One region of the Yersinia canariae genome, then DNA from elsewhere that is predicted to be linked to it. Evidence: predicted binding sites of a transcription regulator. Region 1 holds the regulator's gene; the other holds the start of a gene.

Region 1 (5,398 bases):
ACGTATTCCAGCCTGGCTTTCCCCCTATTTGGAGCAACAGTCATGATTATCCCCTGGCAGCAAGTCGATAGTGAAACACTGGATAATCTGCTTGAAACCTTTGTGTTACGTGAAGGCACCGATTACGGCGAGCAAGAGCGCTCATTGGCACAAAAAGTCGAAGATGTGCGCCGCCAATTAGTGAGTCGTGAGGCGGTATTAGTGTGGTCTGAACTACACGAAACCATCAATATTATGCCGCGTGGTGCATTTCGTGCCGGGGCAGAAGAGTTGCCATAACCCTCGCGTTGTCGCCACACTCTTCGAGTAAAATCAGAGTGACAAGCTGGACACTTTGCCCTAAAAATAGCCATTAACGATAAAAAAACAGCCAATTTCAGCCTGTCCACTGAGGATCTAACCCCATGGAGTTACAGCTAATATGTCAATTAAACATCCGGTTATAGCCGTTACCGGCTCAAGTGGCGCAGGAACCACGACCACCAGTTTGGCGTTTCGCAAAATTTTCCAGCAATTGAATATTCGCGCGGCACAAATTGAAGGTGACAGTTTCCACCGCTACACTCGCCCGGAAATGGATGCCGCCATCCGTAAAGCGCGGGATCAAGGCCGACATATCAGCTATTTTGGCCCAGAAGCCAATGATTTTGGTCAGTTGGAAGAAAGTGTGTCCCAATACGGTGAGCACGGAACCGGGCGCTCACGTAAGTATTTGCATACCTATGATGAAGCCGTGCCCTATAACCAGATTCCCGGCACATTCACTCCTTGGGAGTCGCTACCCGAGCCGACTGATGTGCTGTTTTATGAAGGCCTGCACGGCGGGGTCGTGACTGAACATCATGATGTCGCGAAACATGTAGATTTGCTGGTTGGCGTAGTCCCCATCGTTAACCTGGAGTGGATTCAGAAATTAGTCCGGGATACCGGCGAGCGCGGCCATTCCCGTGAAGCGGTCATGGATTCCGTGGTGCGCTCCATGGATGACTATATTAACTACATCACCCCCCAGTTCTCGCGCACCCATATTAACTTCCAGCGGGTACCGACCGTCGATACCTCTAACCCATTTGCCGCCAAAGCCATTCCGTCACTGGATGAAAGTTTTGTCGTCATTCATTTCCGGGGTTTGGATCAAATCGATTTTCCCTACTTACTGGCGATGCTACAGGGATCATTTATTTCAAATATCAATACATTGGTAGTCCCAGGCGGGAAGATGGGGCTGGCGATGGAGTTGATTATGGCGCCATTGGTGCAGCAATTGCTGGAAGGGAAAAAAATTGGTTAACACTATCCCAATCCAAAGTCATTGGAGCTGCGGGTAGGCGGCAAGCGAACTCATCCCGATGAGCTTACATAAGTCAGTGATTCGGGTGAGCGAGCACAGCTAACAGCCCCGCAGCTTCAAGGACGAAGGGTTTGCTTAGGCGACTTCGCGGATTTCAAAACTGTGGGTAATGGTCGCCGCTTTGCCCAGCATCAGAGAAACCGAGCAATATTTCTCAGCCGAAAGTTCAACCGCGCGCTCAACAATTTTATCGGTCAAGCCCTTGCCGCTGACAATAAAATGCAAGTTAATTTGCGTAAACAGGCGCGGTGCCTCTTCTCGGCGCTGCGAAGTTAACGTCACTTCGCAATCGCGCACATCGTTACGGCCTTTTTGCAAAATGGAAACAACGTCAATTGCACTACAGCCGCCTGCCGACATTAACAACATTTCCATCGGGCTTGGTGCTTTATCGCCCGCATTCCCATCCATTAAAACTTGATGGCCTGAAGCCGACTCACCCAAAAATGTCAGTCCCTCAACCCACTTTACACGTGCCTGCATAACTCTTGCTCCCGGTTAAATTTTCTGGTTCAGACTACCCTTTCATTTACAAACTGGCAATGTAACCCGATGTTCATCATGCTGAAGCGATACAACACAAGACACTGGCCTCATCCTGTGCTACAAACAGAATCGAAAGTGTTGTTTCTAGAATTAAATAGGGTAGCTTCTCAATACTCAGTGAAGGGTTTCTACCCGGTACGTATCTTGGCTATACCTTTCGGCAGTTGAGCAAATTAATATGCTAAATGAAAGTGTATTTTATAAGCACGCCGTACAGGGAACTCTGAGCCCTGTTAATTAGGCAGCGATAACAACAGAGGATAACAGCGAATGGTTCTCGGCAAGCCACAAACAGACCCGACTCTCGAATGGTTCCTGTCTCATTGCCATATCCACAAATATCCATCGAAAAGTACGCTAATTCACCAAGGTGAAAAGGCCGAAACGCTTTACTACATCGTGAAAGGCTCCGTTGCGGTGCTTATCAAAGATGAAGAAGGTAAAGAGATGATTCTCTCCTATCTAAACCAGGGAGATTTCATCGGCGAGCTTGGATTATTTGAAGAAGGCCAAGAACGTAGTGCCTGGGTTAGAGCAAAAACCGCCTGTGAAGTGGCTGAAATTTCTTACAAAAAATTCCGTCAGTTGATTCAGGTAAATCCAGATATCTTGATGCGCCTGTCTTCACAAATGGCGAATCGCTTACAGATAACATCTGAGAAAGTGGGTAACCTTGCTTTCCTTGATGTCACTGGGCGCATTGCACAAACACTGCTTAATCTGGCAAAACAACCCGATGCCATGACCCACCCAGATGGGATGCAGATAAAGATTACCCGCCAGGAAATTGGTCAAATCGTTGGCTGCTCCCGCGAAACGGTGGGGCGGATACTAAAAATGCTGGAAGATCAAAATCTGATCTCCGCACACGGTAAAACGATTGTCGTTTACGGCACCCGTTAGTTCCCTATAAACCAGTGCCGCTAACCCGGCACTGGTTTTCTTCATCTGTGTGATTAATAAACTCCTGGGGCCTACATGAATTGGCAACGGCTTATTTATCATCCTGAAGTTAACTATGCTCTCCGCCAAACGCTGGTTCTGTGCATACCCGCGGCATTGGGGTTTGCTATTGGCGATTTACGATTGGGGTTGATGTTCTCCCTGATACCCGCTTGCTGTAACATTGCTTCGCTAGATACCCCTCATCAACATTTCTTCCGGCGACTGATTGTCGGCGGGGCTCTCTTTACCTTCAGTAGCTATCTAACTCAACAACTGTTGCTGTGGGATATCCCATTGCCAGTGGTGCTGCTTGGCCTCGCATTAACATTGGGGATAAGTGGTGCCATCAGTCAGCTCAATGGCCGTTTGCTCCCGGCCGCACTGATTGCCGCGATTTTCAGTCTCAGCATGATAGGTCGCGCGCCCATCTGGCAAGCCCCATTGATGTGTGCCGTGGGGACTCTCTGGTACGGCGTATTTACCTGGCTGTGGTTCCGGTTATGTAAGGACCAGCCCATCCGTGAGCCATTGAGCCAGCTTTACCATCTGTTGGCCAATTATTGCGATGCGACATTCCGTTTATTTGGCCAGCGCCGGGAAACGGAAAAGGCAATACCGCAGTTGTTGGATAAACAGCAAGGTATCATGGATGAAATTAATCAACTTTATCAACAATTTAACCTGCTTCCTAACACCACCAAGAAAGAGCAAAAACGGTTACTGACACTATTTCAGATGGCCCTCGATTTGCAAGAACACATCACTGCGGCAATGAATCAGTCAGAAAAAACGCAAGAGCTGATTGAGCAGACACCTATAGAAAAGGTCCTTGAGCGCAATATACAGATTATCTCAACGCAAATGCGCACCATTGCCGATGATATTCTCTACCACCACCGCGCGAAAACCGGCTTTAGCGCCGGTGATGCACTGGTAGAACTGGAAGAGATTGCCCAGCAACATCCTAATAATCCAGTGGCGCAATTTTGCTATTACCATATCAGTCATATTACCCAAATTCTGAGCGACCAGCGCCCGCAGTATGACCGTGATTTGATGTCCAGCCAGATATCCCAACCGTTCTGGCCGGCGCTTGTCGGCTACTTATCTTTTAAATCCAGTGCATTACGTGATGCTGGCCGGATTGGCGTCACCCTGGCTGCTGGCAGTTATATCGGCAACCTGATCCACCTGCCTAAACCTTACTGGATTTTACTCACCATCATGTTGGTGACACAAAACGGCTATAACGCCACGAAGATCCGTATTCATCACCGCGCCCTTGGCACCCTGATAGGGCTGTTACTCGCGGCAGCTTTACTGCACTTTAAAATGCCGGAAGGCACCACGCTGAGCATCATGTTACTCATCACATTGGTAGCCTATCTGGTTCAACGCAAAAACTATGGCTTGTCAGTCATTTTTAGAACTATCACTACGGTGTATATCTTGCAGCTATTGACCGGAGAAGGGGCGGACTTTTTGATCCCGCGGTTGCTGGATACGTTAATCGGCTGCGCATTGGCCTTTGCCAGTGCACTCTGGTTATGGCCTCAGTGGCAAAGCGGTTTACTGCGTAAAAATGCGCATCAGGCGCTAGAGAGTTATCAGAGTATCCTGCGTATCCTACTGAAACCTAAGCCAGATGTTGGGGAACTGTCCTATGAGCGCATTCAGGTGAACAAAGCCAGCAATGCTGTTCTTAACTCACTGAATCAGGCCATGCAGGAGCCGGGATTCAACTCCAAATATTTATCAGACATGCGCCTATGGGCCACACATAGCGAACTTATTGTCGGGCATATCAACGAGATGACTATCCTGACCCGGGCCTATCCACTGGGAGAATCGCCCGCAGATGCAGATAAACGCCACGTCCGGTTAACCGTTAAATTGGCGGAAGATTATTTACAGCTATGTGAAATGGCGATACAGCAATGCCAGCAACGGCTGGAGTCGGATAGCAGTGAGGGGAATAACGATTTTGTGCAAATGCCGGATATCGATCCCGACACCCAAATCTCTGAATTGGAACGCAATTTACGCCGCATCTTGTCGCATCTTAGCGTAATGCATACCGTTTCATCCCTAGCATGGCAACAACAGCCGCACCACGGTATTTGGCGCAGCCATAGATTGCAGAGTAAGGCGTAAAATGGAGAGGTTAAGCCCTCTCCATGAGGCCACTTAGCCTTTTACCAGGTTGGCGATGGCTTGTTCCAAACGCGCCATACCTAGCTGAATATCTTCTTGCTCAATCACCAGTGAAGGTGCCAACCGCAGTACGTCTGGCCCCGCATTGAGAATCATCAAACCCTGCGCTGCCGCCTCGGTCAGGAACTCCCGCGCACGACCATGATATTGCGGTGTTAATTCTGCCCCAATCAACAACCCCATGCCGCGAATATCACTAAACACATGATACTTGCTGTTAATTTCTTGCAGAGCCTGCACAAACACGCCGTGACGCTGTTCAATACCATCAAGTACCTCAGGGGTGTTAATCACATCCAATGCGGCTTCTGCTACCGCACAGGCCAGAGGATTGCCACCATA
Region 2 (5,398 bases), 1.3 Mb from region 1:
TTTTGTTAATGCTATTAAAGGCATAATTGATGGTGGCCGCGAGCTAGAATTGGGGTGGGCGATTGTTTATGCGCTGGTGGTGAGTATTTTCTGTTTTACTATCTTCCTAAAACAACGTCATTTGAATAAACGCGTTAAATCCGAGTTAATTGCTCTGGATACCAAAAGCTGGTTAATGTCGGCTTGTATCAGTTCAGCCTTATTAGTGGCATTTTTACTTTCCTGGAGTATGGAAGGGACGCGTTATGAATATTTGATTGTGTACACGGACCCTAGCGTGCTGGCTCTGTTAACACTGATATTGATCCCCGTTCCGATAAAGACCGTCATTGCAGCCGTCCGCGAAGTATTACAAATGACTCCAGATACACTGGATGCCTCCATGGAGAATTTGATGGATAAGTTAATGGCGAAATATCAATTTATTGATTATTCACATTATGCCACTCGTATTGGTCGAGGCTTATTTGTTGAGATTCATGTGGTTATACCGCCAGAAATGGAAAGTAGCGGTGTGTCCTATTTTGACAAAATACGCGATGAAATATCACAGGCGATTGGTGAATCAGGCCCACATCGCTGGCTAACAATCTCGTTTACCCGTAATCCTAAATGGTTGTAGGGTAGGAAAGTAATGGGTCGGGTGACTTTATATTCACTAATCAGGGGTAATGAAAAAGATGATTGCCAAACGCCATATCAAACTTAGCCCAATTGATGTCCCCCCAAGATTTAATGCTGTCGCCACAGTTGCGATAAATGACAGCACTATTACGGCGCGCAAAGCCAAGATTATTGCCAATATGATTCAGGCCAATATAGATTATTTGCTTGTTTATGCTGATAAGGAGCATGGCGGTAACTTTGAATATCTCAGTGGATTCATTCCCCGATTTGAAGAGGCCGCTCTGGTGTTACATGCATCCGGGGAGATCTGTTTATTGTTGGGTAATGAGAATTTAAAATTGTCTCAATATGCCCGAGTTAGCAATACAGCAATCCATGTTCCCTATTTTTCGCTGCCAAATCAACCTATGGATAATAGTAAAACACTGGTTGAATTATTGGCCGATACTGAAATTTGGCGGGCCAAAAAAATTGGGATTGTTGGATGGAAGCTATTTACCAGTAAGATAGATGATAACAGTCAATTATTTGATATTCCTGCTTTTATTCTAACGGCGATAAAAGAATCTGTTCCATCATCAACTTTGGTGGTTAATGCTACAAGCCTGTTTATTGGCAGCGATATTGCGGCTAGAGTGACTAATAATGCGAATGAATTGGCGCATTATGAATATGGCGCTAATCTGGCCTCTAATTGTATTCTTAATGCATTGACCGCGGTAGATATCGGTATAACCGAGAAACAACTTGGTACTTGTCTGGCAGATGAAGGGCAGCCGAATACTGTTGTGATGATTGCTGCAACAGGCGAACGCTTTGAAAAAGCTAATTTATATCCGAGTGATAAAACCGTCCAACTTGGCGATAAAGTATCATTGACCACTGGGTTTAAAGGTGGTTTGAGCAGTAGAACGGGTTATGCAGTATATCATGCCGATGAGTTGCCTTTGGCAGAAAGAGATTATCTCGATAAAGTTGCTATTCCTTATTACGCTACGGTCATAGCTTGGCTAGAAAATATTCGTATTGGCATGCCAGGTAAAGAGATGTATGCGCTAATTGAAACTGTTTTCCCTAAAGCACAATATCATTGGTCTTTAAATCCTGGGCACTTAGTTGCGGATGAAGAATGGTTGTGTTCGCCTATTTATAAGGGGTCAGAAGAGAAAATCCGTAGTGGAATGTTATTCCAAATCGACATTATCCCTTCTGTTAAAGGTTATGCGGGAGTGAGTGCGGAGGATTGCATTGCATTAGCCGATCAACAGTTGCGTGAATCTCTGGCTACTCATTATCCTGATGTTTGGCAAAGAATACAAAAACGACGTGATTATCTCAGCAATATATTGAATATCCATCTCAGCGAAGAAGTGTTGCCGATGTCTAATACTGTGGGTTATCTGCGGCCTTTCCTATTAGATAAATACAGTGCGCTACAATGTTTGAATGAAGCACCATATTAATATTCTTCTGATTGTATCTTATTTATATTAGGGGCTATTTAGCCCCTTTACTTGCAGAGATGTCTTTGGGGAATGAGTGAGAGGCAATGATACTCTGGGATGAAATTCCATTACTAAATATAAAAAACGAAACTCAACTTGAACTACAGATGAACAAAACTGCGGGGCGCGTGATAAGTTCTGCTGACTAACCTCAGATTTTGCTCCTCAACTTAACCAACTTTTCCACCCCTTGCTGAGATTTCATGCAAACTGGAGGCGATACTCTTGCCATCTTGTGGCATAATGCGCGCCGAATCACATTTTCTAGTATTCTTGAATATCCCTATTCAGTAATCCAATCGAGAGCGAGCTCTGTGCTAAGTACTAACAATATCACCATGCAATTCGGCAGCAAGCCGCTGTTTGAAAACATTTCAGTAAAATTCGGTGGCGGTAATCGCTATGGCCTGATCGGCGCTAATGGTTGTGGTAAATCCACATTCATGAAAATTCTTGGTGGCGATCTGGTGCCAAGTGGCGGTAACGTCTTCCTTGACCCAAATGAGCGTCTGGGTAAGTTGCGTCAGGATCAATTCGCCTTTGAAAACAACACAGTGCTGGACACCGTTATCATGGGGCACGGCGAACTGTGGGAAGTAAAAGAAGAGCGCGACCGCATTTACGCCATGGCTGAAATGAGCGAAGAAGACGGCTATAAAGTGGCTGATTTAGAAGTTGCTTATGGTGAAATGGATGGTTATAGCGCAGAAGCCCGTGCCGGTGAATTGTTGCTTGGCGTCGGTATTCCCGTCGAACAACACTATGGTTTGATGAGTGAAATCGCTCCTGGTTGGAAGTTACGTGTATTGTTAGCCCAGGCTCTGTTCTCAAATCCAGAAATTCTGCTACTTGACGAACCAACCAACAACTTGGATATCGACACTATCCGTTGGTTAGAACAGGTTCTGAATGAACGTAGCAGTACCATGATTATTATTTCCCATGACCGTCATTTCCTCAACATGGTGTGTACCCACATGGCGGACTTGGATTACGGTGAATTGCGTGTTTATCCGGGTAACTATGACGAATACATGACAGCGGCGACCCAAGCTCGCGATCGTCTGTTATCTGATAACGCGAAGAAGAAAGCTCAGATCTCTGAACTCCAATCTTTCGTTAGCCGCTTTAGTGCCAATGCTTCTAAGTCTAAACAGGCCACTTCACGTGCTCGCCAGATTGATAAAATCCAGCTTGATGAAGTTAAAGCTTCTAGCCGTCAGAACCCGTTTATCCGCTTTGACCAGGATAAAAAGTTGTTCCGTAATGCGCTTGAAGTAGAAATGCTGACCAAAGGTTTTGATAACGGCCCACTGTTTAAGAACCTGGATCTGCGCCTGGAGGTTGGTGAAAAAGTCGCTATTCTTGGGCCTAATGGTATTGGTAAATCGACTTTACTGAAGACATTGGTCGGAGACTATGAGGCAGATACAGGCGCGGTAAAATGGTCTGAAAACAGTAAGATAGGTTACTACGCGCAGGATCATGCCCAAGACTTTGAAATCGACTTGACAGTATTTGACTGGATGAGCCAGTGGAAACAAGAAAAAGACGACGAGCAAGCTGTGCGCAGCGTGTTGGGCCGTTTACTGTTTAGCCAAGATGATATCAAGAAGAAAGTTAAGGTTCTGTCGGGTGGTGAGAAAGGGCGGATGTTATTTGGTAAGCTGATGATGCAGCGGCCGAACATTCTGGTAATGGATGAGCCAACTAACCACTTAGATATGGAATCGATCGAATCTCTCAACATGGCATTGGAAATGTACGAAGGCACATTAATTTTCGTATCCCATGACCGCGAGTTCGTCAGTTCATTGGCGACCCGAGTGATTGAAATGACGCCGAAGAAATTGATCGACTTTACAGGTAACTATGAAGATTACCTGCGTAGTCAGGGGATTCAGTCCTAATTTTCGGATGATGTATTCATAAAAAAGCTGATGTATTTATGATATCAGCTTCGCAGTCTAAAGGCAGGGTTCCCCCTGCCTTTATCTATTATGTGCTCGCGTACTTAGCAGGCCCCTTTATCTTCCCAAACTTTACTCCAACCGGTGCCATTACCGCTAGTGTCGGTAACTGTACTATCACCTGGTACGCTTTCAGCAGAAACCCACCATTTGTTGGTATAAACACGGCCATCTTTACTGACTGTCGTCGGGTCGCCATAGACTCTCTGTTGCCAGGATGGTGCACTGCACTGCTGTATTGTGACCGGTTTTGACGGGATCACCGTTTGCAGTTCTTCTTTAGCCGTGGTGTCACATAAACCCTTATCTTCCCAAGCCTTACCCCAGCCAGTGCTGTTACCGGTAGTATCGGTTACCGCAGCATCACCGGGGACAGTTGTAGTGGATACCCACCATTTGTTGGTGTAAACACGGCCATCTTTACTGATGGTGGTTGGATTGCTATAGACTTTTTCCTGCCAGGATGGCACATCACACTGCACTATTCTTTCTACCGGTTTGGTTTCAGCGGTTTGCTCAATAACATCACCATTGAGATATTGGCTGCCATCATAACTCTCCAAGTATTCCCAATATTTATTACTGGTTTGATTACTTGGGAAATACCAATATGAGCTGGTTTTCAAACGGAAATAATCACGGGTGCTAGTGTAATGGTTTTCGTATAAATAGAGTGAACCTGGCACACCTTTATGTGATACACCATCCCAGTGATTAAAGTCTCCCTCTATTTGGTAGCGCTGCTTGACCGATTCATTATAAGCTTCACGTGCTGATATATTTTCACCTGTGGTTTTCAATTGAGTCGAGCTGGCCAGTATCATTGTCAGATTATTACTGTCTTTTATAGTTACTGGAATTGATAGCATGGCATTTTGTAATATATTACGTGGTGCTCGTAGAGTTATTTCCTTACCATTATCTGCAATAACTTCAATACCCTTTGGAATACCCCATTGGTAAGTTAATGTTGATGCATCACGGTTTTTCACCTCTACGAATACGGTAAATACTTCTCCTGCATTGACGGTGTCAGGTACACGTACATCGCCGGTAATATTTTGTTGGGTTAGCGGATAATTGTGAGCAATATTGTCGTCTCTATTTTGCCAAATTGCCTGGTTTAAGTATGGCAGATTCATTGCTTTTAATTGAGCGCTGGTTTCTTTAGTTGGGTTTATTCCCCATTGATGGAAAAACGGCATCAGATTAATGCCAGATACCCGGCTTGTTTCCAGCAAAAATCGTTGTTTTTTCTCATCGTTATTTTTGGGCTGTTCTGTTGCAGTCAGTGTG

The links. Region 1 encodes CRP, which controls carbon source genes, mostly activating them, when cyclic AMP is high. Its sites were predicted from a motif close to ATGTGANNNNNNTCACAT; they were not measured.
Positions count from the first base shown of each region.
Region 2: the regulator CRP is predicted to act here: its motif matches at 2,376-2,393, upstream of F0T03_RS14525 (ABC-F family ATPase).

Region 1 covers NZ_CP043727.1:4,391,309-4,396,706, forward strand. Annotated here, with positions in the region: gene F0T03_RS20200 (hydrolase) at 1-46, shown strand, start outside; gene F0T03_RS20205 (YheU family protein) at 43-279, shown strand; gene F0T03_RS20210 (phosphoribulokinase) at 422-1,291, shown strand; gene F0T03_RS20215 (OsmC family protein) at 1,427-1,834, opposite strand; gene crp (cAMP-activated global transcriptional regulator CRP) at 2,168-2,800, shown strand; gene F0T03_RS20225 (YccS/YhfK family putative transporter) at 2,876-4,996, shown strand; gene argD (bifunctional acetylornithine/succinyldiaminopimelate transaminase) at 5,030-5,398, opposite strand, start outside.
Region 2 covers NZ_CP043727.1:3,137,550-3,142,947, reverse strand. Annotated here, with positions in the region: gene F0T03_RS14535 (cation diffusion facilitator family transporter) at 1-622, shown strand, start outside; gene F0T03_RS14530 (M24 family metallopeptidase) at 672-2,090, shown strand; gene F0T03_RS14525 (ABC-F family ATPase) at 2,447-4,042, shown strand; gene F0T03_RS21795 (M60 family metallopeptidase) at 4,147-5,398, opposite strand, start outside.